DNA from 2 places in the Oerskovia gallyi genome. Region 1 is predicted to be linked to the other one. Evidence: riboswitches for the same ligand, from Rfam matches in the RefSeq annotation. Region 1 holds a riboswitch; the other holds the start of a gene.
The links. A riboswitch is a leader RNA that binds a small molecule or an ion and turns the genes downstream of it on or off. The one in region 1 is predicted to bind S-adenosylmethionine.
Positions count from the first base shown of each region.

Region 1 (4,327 bases):
CCGCGACCTGCAGGAGCGGTCGCGGGTCGTCGCTCACGACCCAGCAGCCGTCCACGACCTCGTACCGGGCCTTCGCCCCCTCGCTCACCCAGGTGCGCAGCGCGGAGACGAGCCGGTCGATCTCCTCACCCGTGGTGCCGACCCCGATCGACGCCCGGATCGCCCCCGCCGGGAAGCCCAGCCGCGCCAGGAGCGGGTGCGCGCAGAAGCGGCCGTCGCGCACGCCGATGCCGTGCTCGGCCGACAGGTAGGCCGCGACCAGCCCCGCGTCGGAACCGTCGACCGAGAACGTCACGACCCCCACGGGGTCGACCGCGTCGGCCCAGGCGCGCACGACGCGCACGCCGTCGATCGCCTCCAGGCCCTCGACGAGGCGGGCCCGCAGCTCGGTCTCGTGCGCGACGAGCACGCCGGGCTCGAGGGCCGCGAGCGCGTCGCACGCGGAGGCGAGCGCGACCGCGCCGATCACGTTGGGCGACCCGGCCTCGTGCCGCGCCGGGGCGCTCTGCCACGTGGTGCCGTCGAGCGTCACGTTGCGCACCGCGCCGCCGCCGGCGAGGTAGGGCGTGCCGGTGTCGAGCCAGTCGCGGCGGCCCACGAGCGCGCCCGCACCGAACGGCGCGTACGTCTTGTGCCCAGAGAACGCGACGTAGTCCACGTCGCTCGCGGCGAGCGAGACGCCGCGGTGCGGGACGAGCTGTGCGCCGTCGAGCAGGACGCGCGCGCCGGCGTCGTGCGCCGCGGCCACGACCTCGGCGAGGGGCAGCGACTCGCCCGTGACGTTCGAGGCCCCCGTGATCGCGACGAGCGCGTACGGGAAGCGCGAGAGCTCGGCGCGCAGGCCCGACAGGGTCTCGGCGACGGTCGCACCGCCGACCAGGACCGTGGCGCCCCCCGTGCGCTGCCAGGGCAGGAGGTTCGCGTGGTGCTCGACGTCGAGGACGAGCACCCGCCCCGGCGAGCCGTCGGCCTGGGCCGGGACGCAGCCCGCGAGGAGGTTGAGGGAGTCCGTGGTGTTGCGCGTGACGATCGTGACGTCGTCCTCGCGCGCCCCCACGAACGCGCCGATGGTCTGACGCGCAGCCTCGTAGAGGGCCGTCGACACCTGGGAGAGGTAGCCCGCGCCGCGGTGCACGCTCGCGTACAGCGGCAGGACCTCGGTGACCCGGTCGGCCACGACCTGGAGCGCCGGTGCCGAGGCCGCGACGTCGAGGTTCGCGTACGGGACGCTGCGCCCGTCGACGAGGGGGACCAGGGTGTCGCTGCCCACGACGGGCAGCACGGCACACGAGGTAGGGGCTTCGATGACTGCATGTGCGCTCATGGCACGTCCTCCGGTGGTCGTCGGAGTTCGCCGTGCCGGCCCCTCCGCGCTTGCCCCCCTCCTGATAGAGAGGGACCTGGTCGTCACCCGGGGCACCCCACCGCGGAGGAGGGTTGCCGGCCAGCAAACCGGGGTTTTGCGCTGGCACTCATGACCTGGTGTCCAGGATGGTCGAGGCGCGCGGAGCGTGTCAACCGGTGGGCACAGCGTCTCGGATGATGAGCAGAGGCAACCTGTCAGGTGGGCAGATCCGGCGAATCGGACGCCGTCGCGAGACTCTCGACCCGCTGCGCGTCGGAGCGGTACATGGCCGCGTGCTCCCGGAAGTCGTCGCGTCCGGTCGCGGCCGCACGCTCGTCCGTGAACGCCGCGAGCTCGTCGAGCCGCGCGACCACGACGGTCAGGACCTCCCGGCGCGAGTACGGCATCCCGTACGCGCGGACCAGGGCGTCGAGGCGCGCCAACGGGTCCAGCCGCCCGACGACGTCGCTCCCCTCCGACTCCCCCGCGTCCGCCACGAGGGGCGCGAGCCGGTAGCCGAGGTAGGCCAGGTCCCAGATCCGGGGGCCGGGGCTCGCGGTGTCGAAGTCGATGAGCCCGACCACGGCCCCGTCACGGAAGACCAGGTTGTACGGGGCGACGTCGTTGTGGCACACGACCTCGGCAGGCTCGTGCGGTGCGGTCTGCCAGGTGGGGGCCGCCGGCGGAGCGTCGGGGACAAGGGCGGCGGCGCCTGTGTCGAGGAACCCGACGCTCGCGTCGTGCACGCGCCGCAGCAGCGCGCCCGCGTCCCGGAGCACCGACTCGTCCCAGACCCACGGTGGCAGCGGGTAGTTCCCGACGTCACCGGGGAGGAACGACAGCACCTCGCGCCCCTGCTCGTCCGTCCCGAGCGGCTCGGGCACCTCGGCGACGCCCTGTGCGCGCAGGTGCCGCAGGAGCGCCTGGACCGTGGGCGTCCAGGGCCCTGCGGTGCGGCGGACGGTGTCGCCTCGCCGCACCACGGTCGTCGAGTTCCCACCGGCCAGGGGCTCCTCGGCCTGGTCGGGCGCGCGGTCGGGTTCGGGGAGGTGGCTCATGCGCAGAACCTAGCCCGACCACCCTGCGAGACACCTGTTCTTTTCCGTGGTCACGGTGGCGTACGATCCGACGCAACCATCCAGAGCGGCTGAGTGACTTGGCACGATGACGCCGCAGCAACCCCCCGGTGACGGGCGAGGGTGCTACCGCCACGACCGATGGAGGATCACCATGAGTGCCCCCGACCGCGCGACCGCTGCCCCGGTCCCCGACGCCCGTCCCGCCGACGGGTACGCCGGCGACATCACGCCCCAGCAGGCGTGGACCCTTCTCCAGAACGACCCGAGCGCCGTCCTCGTGGACGTCCGCACCGACGCCGAGTGGCGCTTCGTCGGGGTCCCCGACCTGTCCTCGACGGGCCGCGAGCCCGTCCTGACCCAGTGGGTCGACGTCGCGGGCCGCCCGAACCCGGCGTTCGTCGCGGAGCTCACCGCGGCCGGGCTGAGCCCTGAGCGTCCGGTCGTCTTCCTGTGCCGCTCGGGAGCCCGCTCGATCGGCGCGGCCAAGGCCGCGACCGCCGCGGGGCTGGGTCCCGCGTACAACGTCCTCGAGGGTTTCGAGGGAGCGCTCGACGGCGCCGGTCACCGTGGTTCCGACGGCTGGCGCGCCGCGGGCCTCCCCTGGACGCAGTCGTGAGCGCCGCGACCGGGGACGGCGTGCTCCGCATCCCCGCCGGCATCCCGGGCGGCTCGGGTCGTGGCCCCCTCCCCCGTTCGGTCCGTCCCGACACGCTCGCGGTGCGCGGCGGCCACGCCCGCACCAACTTCGAGGAGACGAGCGAGGCGCTCTTCCTCACGCAGGGCTACGTGTACGGGAGCGCCGCGGAGGCCGAGGCCGCGTTCACGGGCGAGGTCGACCGCTTCATCTACTCGCGCTACGGCAACCCGACGGTGCACACGTTCGAGGAGCGGCTGCGCCTCATCGAGGGCGCCGAGGCCTGCTACGCGACCGCGTCGGGCATGTCCGCGGTCTTCACCTCGCTCGCGGCGCTGGTCGGTGCCGGGTCGCGCATCGTCGCGGCCCGCGCGCTGTTCGGCTCGTCGCTCGTGATCTTCGACGAGATCTTCGCCAAGTGGGGCGTGCGCACCGACTACGTCGACGGTCACGTGCTCTCGCAGTGGGAGGAGGCGCTGTCGACCCCCGCGGACGTCGTCTTCTTCGAGACCCCGTCCAACCCCATGCAGGACGTGATCGACGTGCGCCGCGTGAGCGAGCTCGCGCACGCCGCGGGTGCCGTCGTCGTGCTCGACAACGTGTTCGCCACCCCCGTCCTGCAGAAGCCGCTCGAGCTCGGCGCCGACGTCGTCGTGTACTCGGCGACCAAGCACATCGACGGGCAGGGCCGCGTGCTGGGCGGCGCGATCCTGGGTTCCGAGGAGTACGTCAAGGGACCCGTCCAGACCTTCATCCGCAACACGGGCCCCTCTCTCAGCGCGTTCAACGCCTGGGTCCTGGTCAAGGGGCTCGAGACGCTGTCGGTGCGCGTCAAGGCGCAGAACGCCTCGGCCCTCCAGGTCGCGACCGCGCTGGAGGAGCTGCCCGGCGTCACGGCCGTGCGCTACCCGTTCCTCGCCTCGCACCCGCAGGTCGAGCTCGCCAAGGCCCAGCAGAGCGGGGGCGGGACGGTCGTGACGTTCAACCTCGACGTGCCGGGCGCCGACGACCCGGGCACCGACCCCGAGCTCCTCAAGAAGCGCACGTTCCAGTTCCTCGACGCGCTGCGGGTCGTGGACATCTCCAACAACCTGGGTGACGCCAAGTCGCTCATCACGCACCCCGCGACCACGACGCACCGCAAGCTGGGGCCGGACGGGCGTGCCGCCGTCGGGATCGCGGAGACGACCGTGCGCCTGTCGATCGGCCTCGAGGACCCGCTCGACCTGATCGAGGACGTCGAGCAGGCGCTGCGCCGCTGACCGTCCG
Region 1 is NZ_JACSQE010000015.1:90,448-94,774, forward strand. Features, by position in the region: gene H9640_RS17045 (aminotransferase class V-fold PLP-dependent enzyme) at 1-1,324, opposite strand, end outside; SAM riboswitch class IV at 1,366-1,480, opposite strand; gene H9640_RS17050 (phosphotransferase enzyme family protein) at 1,561-2,403, opposite strand; SAM riboswitch class I at 2,477-2,569, shown strand; gene H9640_RS17055 (rhodanese-like domain-containing protein) at 2,576-3,040, shown strand; gene H9640_RS17060 (O-succinylhomoserine sulfhydrylase) at 3,061-4,320, shown strand.

Region 2 (4,327 bases), on a different contig from region 1:
GCTCCCGACGACGACTATCCCGCACTCAGGCGGTCGGCGGCCTCAGGCTGCCGGCGGCGTCGAGGTGCCGGTCGGTGAGGTCGGTCCATCTGCTGGGTCCCGTGGGGGAGAGGGTGCGCACCCGTGGCCCAGGATGCAGCCGGTCGTCGACGGCATAGCGTGCGGTGAGCTCCTCCTCCGCCTCCTGGTCGCCCTGGTCGGCACGGACGAGCAGGGTCGCGATCTCGTCGACCAGCGTGAGGTCGGCGCCCTCGAGCGTGTCGTCCGTGCTCATCGCCCCCCACGTGTCCCACAGCAGCAGCTCGTCCCCCTGACGGTGGGCCAGCTCGAACAGGACGTAGTCGTGGACGAACCAGTCGCCGCGGAACGGCAGCCCCGGGTCCACTCCGAACAGGTCCGCGTCCGCCAGCCCGGCACGGAGCGCGAGCCAGGCCGTGGCTGCGGGGACGAACGGTAGAGCCAGGTCCTCGGCGACATCCCCCGTGCCCCGTGGAAGATCCAGGGGGTCGAACGGGAACACCGGGTCTCCCGCGGTGAGCTCGGGGTCCCAGCGCAACCAGCGGCCGTCCGCCCAGTGCTCGACGACGACGTGATCGTGGTGGAAGCCGGGCGTGAAGTACGAGACGAACCCCACGCGGGTCCTGGCGGGGATGCCGTGCTCGCGCAGCACCCCGACGGTCAGCAGCGCGTGGTCCCGGCAGCAGCCTCCCACCCGGTCGCAGACCGCCCGAGGCTCGGTGAGCGCGGTCCCGTGCCGGGAGTGGTCGAGGTCGAGGATCGTCGCGAGCCACCGGCTGTCGACGTCCGTGGCACGCTCGGCCGGCATGAACTCGGCCTCGGCGCGATAGTGCGCGATCACGTTGCGTGCCACCTGCCCCAGCGCGTCCGGGTCGGTGGGTACGCCCCGCAGGAGCTGGGCGTGCTCCCCGGGCGAGGAGTACGGCGAGTGGGCCACCCAGCGGGCGACCGCGGGATGGACGGCGGTCGTGCCGACCGGCTCGAGGCGGCTGGACGGGTCGTTCATCGGATCCTCCGAGGTCGCGGGTCACGAGCGGCGTGATGCCGGGCACCAGTGTCGACCGCGTCGCGCGCCAGGGCAATGCCTCGGCCCGGCGGACCGTCGGCTCCGTCCGAGCGAGGGCCGGGCGGACGAGGTCCTCAGAAGTCTCCGAACCCGCCGAAGTCCCCACCGCCGAAGTCCCCACCGCCGAAGTCGCCGAAGCCCCCGCCTCCGGCCTCGGTGAAGTCGCCGCCGCCCGCGTCGCCGCCGCCCGCGTCGTCGCCGCCCGTGTCGCCGGCTCCGGGGTCGCCCTCGGTCGCGCCCGGGTCGCCTGCGCCCGAGGTGCCGCCGTCGCCCGCGAAGTCGGCCGTGGGGTCGCCGAACATCGGGCCGAACATCATGTTGGCGACCGCGGAGCCGATCACGACGCCCGCGATGGTGCCGAGCATGCTCGAGCCGATCATCGAGCCCATGCCCGGCCCGCCCGGCCCGCCCGGCCCGCCCGGCCCGCCCGGCCCGCCCGGCCCGCCCTGCCTGCCGCCGAACGACCGTTCGAGCGTGCCGGGGTTGCGCATCTCGGCGCGGGTCGCCATGCGGGCGAGCGACTGCGGGTCGTCGGAGGTAGCGCGCTCGGCGGGCGGCACGTTCTCACCCAGCTCGGTCAGCACGCGTCGACGCTGCTCGGGCGTCAGCCGCTCGAACGCCTCGGCGTGCGCCTGCTCGACGGCCTCCGGGGGAGCCGTGCGCAGCAGGTAGCGGTAGCGGTCGATCGCGACGTCGTCCTCGCTGCGCGCGGGGCCGGTCGGGGCCGGGGGCGCAGTGCCGTAGGCGGGCGCACCGGGACGGTCTGCCGAACCGTGAAGCCTGTCGTCCTGCGGGGTGCGGCCGAGGAGGCGGTCGAGGAATCCCATGAGCGTGTCCTTCTGGTCGAACCGTCGAGGGCGGGTGCCCTCACCGGTTCAACGCGGCGCCCGGCCCGCCCGTTCCGTCGAGTGCATGGTCCGGCTGCGAGACGCCCGGCGAGTCGCAGCCGGATCACGCACTCAGCGGCGAGCGTGGGGCGGCTCCGGCGCCGGACCCACCCCGCCGACCAGCCGGACGTTGAGCGCCCGTCCCGCGAGCTCGAGCGCGTGGTACTGCTCGTGCACCCGCACGGTGACCCCGGGGTCGAGGGCGAGGCTCGTGTGGTGCCACACCCGGCACGCTCCCTCGCCCGTCGCGTACTCGACGACGACCTCGGTGCCGCCGCTGGTCGTCCGCACCGCGAGCACGACGCCCTCGCGCCACCCCCAGGGCCGGTTGCGGAGCATGCGCTCGTGGACGGGGTGCAGCAGGTGCCCCGTGTCGAACCGGTCGCACACGGTGGGCGGGGGACAGGCGACGACCGTCGCCCGGCGTTCCATGACGCGCTCGGCCATGGTGCTCCTTCTCTCCGTGCCCGACGACGGGGCTCACCCGCGTGCGCACGCCCACCCGGGAGGCTCCCCGGGTGAGGGGCACGAGGAGGCGCCCTACGACGTCGGGCCTCGCTCTTCCCCCACGGTCGTGGGGGCGGGTCTTCCTCCGGGAGCACCGTGCGCGTCGCGCGGTTGCCGGACCAGCACGCCGGAGGGCGGTTCGCTGGTCCTCTGGACCGTTCTCAGTTCTACCACGGCGTCACCGACCGAGCACAGGGAGCACCTGGTCCTGGACGCACGAGTGCCCCCGACCGAGACGGTCGGGGGCACTCGTTCAATGATCAGCTACGCCCGGAGGCGAGTGAGATCAGAGCGGGCGGATGTTCTCCGCCTGCGGGCCCTTGGGGCCCTGCGTCACGTCGAACTCGACGCGCTGGTTCTCCTCGAGCGAGCGGAAGCCCTGCGTCTGGATGGCGGAGTAGTGCGCGAACACGTCGGCGCTGCCGTCCTCAGGTGCGATGAAGCCGTAGCCCTTTTCGCCGTTGAACCACTTCACGGTTCCCAATGCCATGGGGATCTCCTTCTAGAGTTTCAAACAGCTCCATGATCTGGAGCCGAACATCACGGTGTTCGTCGTCAACTCTTGGGTAACAAGGTTCGCGGTGGCATGGGGCCGTTGCGCAAGGACAAGCGAGGCACTGCAATCTCACCGGCTACGGTACAGGGGTTACTCCGACTGTGCTAGCCCTGATGCTAACGATTGAAGTACGCCTGTCCGCCAACCAGGTCAGGGTCGAGCAAATCGGGCACCGTCACGAGCGTGTAGCCGGCAGCCCGCAGACCGTCCACGATGCCCGGGACGGCGTCGACGGTCGAGGCGTGGATGTCGTGCATCAGGAGGATCGCCCCAGGTCGGACGCCTGCGAGCGCCCGTTCGGTCGTCATGGCCGCGTCCTTGTTCTTCCAGTCCTCGGTGTCGACGTCCCACAGGATCGCCGGCTCGTTCCGCTGGGAGAGGACGCTCGTCACAGTGTCGCTCGTCGCGCCGTACGGAGGGCGCACGAGGGTCGGTCGGACGCCTGACGCGGCCTCGACCGCGTCCGCCGTCGACGTCAGCTCGTCCGTGATCTGGTCCGTGCCGAGCTTGGACAGGTCCGGGTGGGACCAGGTGTGGTTCCCGATGGCGTGCCCTTCGGCGACCTCGCGGCGGACCAGGTCGGGGTGCGACGTGACGGACCGGCCGACGAGGAAGAACGTCGCCTTGGCCTGCTTCTCGGCGAGGGTGTCGAGCAGGCGCGACGTGTGCTTGCCGGGTCCGTCGTCGAACGTCAGGGCCACGCACCTGAGCACCGAGCAGTCCGGGGCTCCCGGGGACGCGGGCGGCACGGGCGGGGTCGTCACGGGGGGCTCGACGGGCGGCGGCGTGATCCCCATGAACGGGGTGCCGCTCGACGCGGTGTCCGCGAGCTGCTTCCCGACCGCGGACAGGACCGTCCGCGTCGCGTCGGGCTCGATGCGCACGGCCAGCTCTCCGTCCGAGCGGGCAGAGACCAGGCCGGGGGAGAAGACCAGGGTCGCGGCGCCGTCGGGCCCCAGGCGAACGTCCCGGAAGGTGTCCTCCGACGCGGGCACCGGCTCCTCGAACCCGAGCCCGGCCTGGTCGAGCGCCGCGTCGACCCACTGCGCGGCCTGCTTGCGGCCGTCGGCCGTGAAGAGGTCCGAGGACCACGTCGTGGTCGCGCGCGGGAGGTCGGTGTAGAACGTCTGGGCGCCGGTCGTGCCGTTCGCCCCGCCCGTGAAGGAGTACGTCGTGGCACGCACGCCCAGCACGTCTCCCTGCGCGAGCACCAGGTCCCATCCGACGTTGAGCTCGTTGCCCACCCCGGCCGGGTCGACCGCGGCGTCGTACGCCTTCTCGGTCTCGTCGACG
Region 2 is NZ_JACSQE010000004.1:266,441-270,767, reverse strand. Features, by position in the region: gene H9640_RS06965 (transglutaminase-like domain-containing protein) at 26-1,024, opposite strand; gene H9640_RS06960 (hypothetical protein) at 1,159-1,911, opposite strand; gene H9640_RS06955 (hypothetical protein) at 2,044-2,418, opposite strand; SAM riboswitch class IV at 2,524-2,635, opposite strand; gene H9640_RS06950 (cold-shock protein) at 2,765-2,968, opposite strand; gene H9640_RS06945 (polysaccharide deacetylase family protein) at 3,151-4,327, opposite strand, start outside.
Region 2: linked by a shared signal. The riboswitch ahead of H9640_RS06955 (hypothetical protein) and the one ahead of H9640_RS17055 (rhodanese-like domain-containing protein) in region 1 are both predicted to bind S-adenosylmethionine.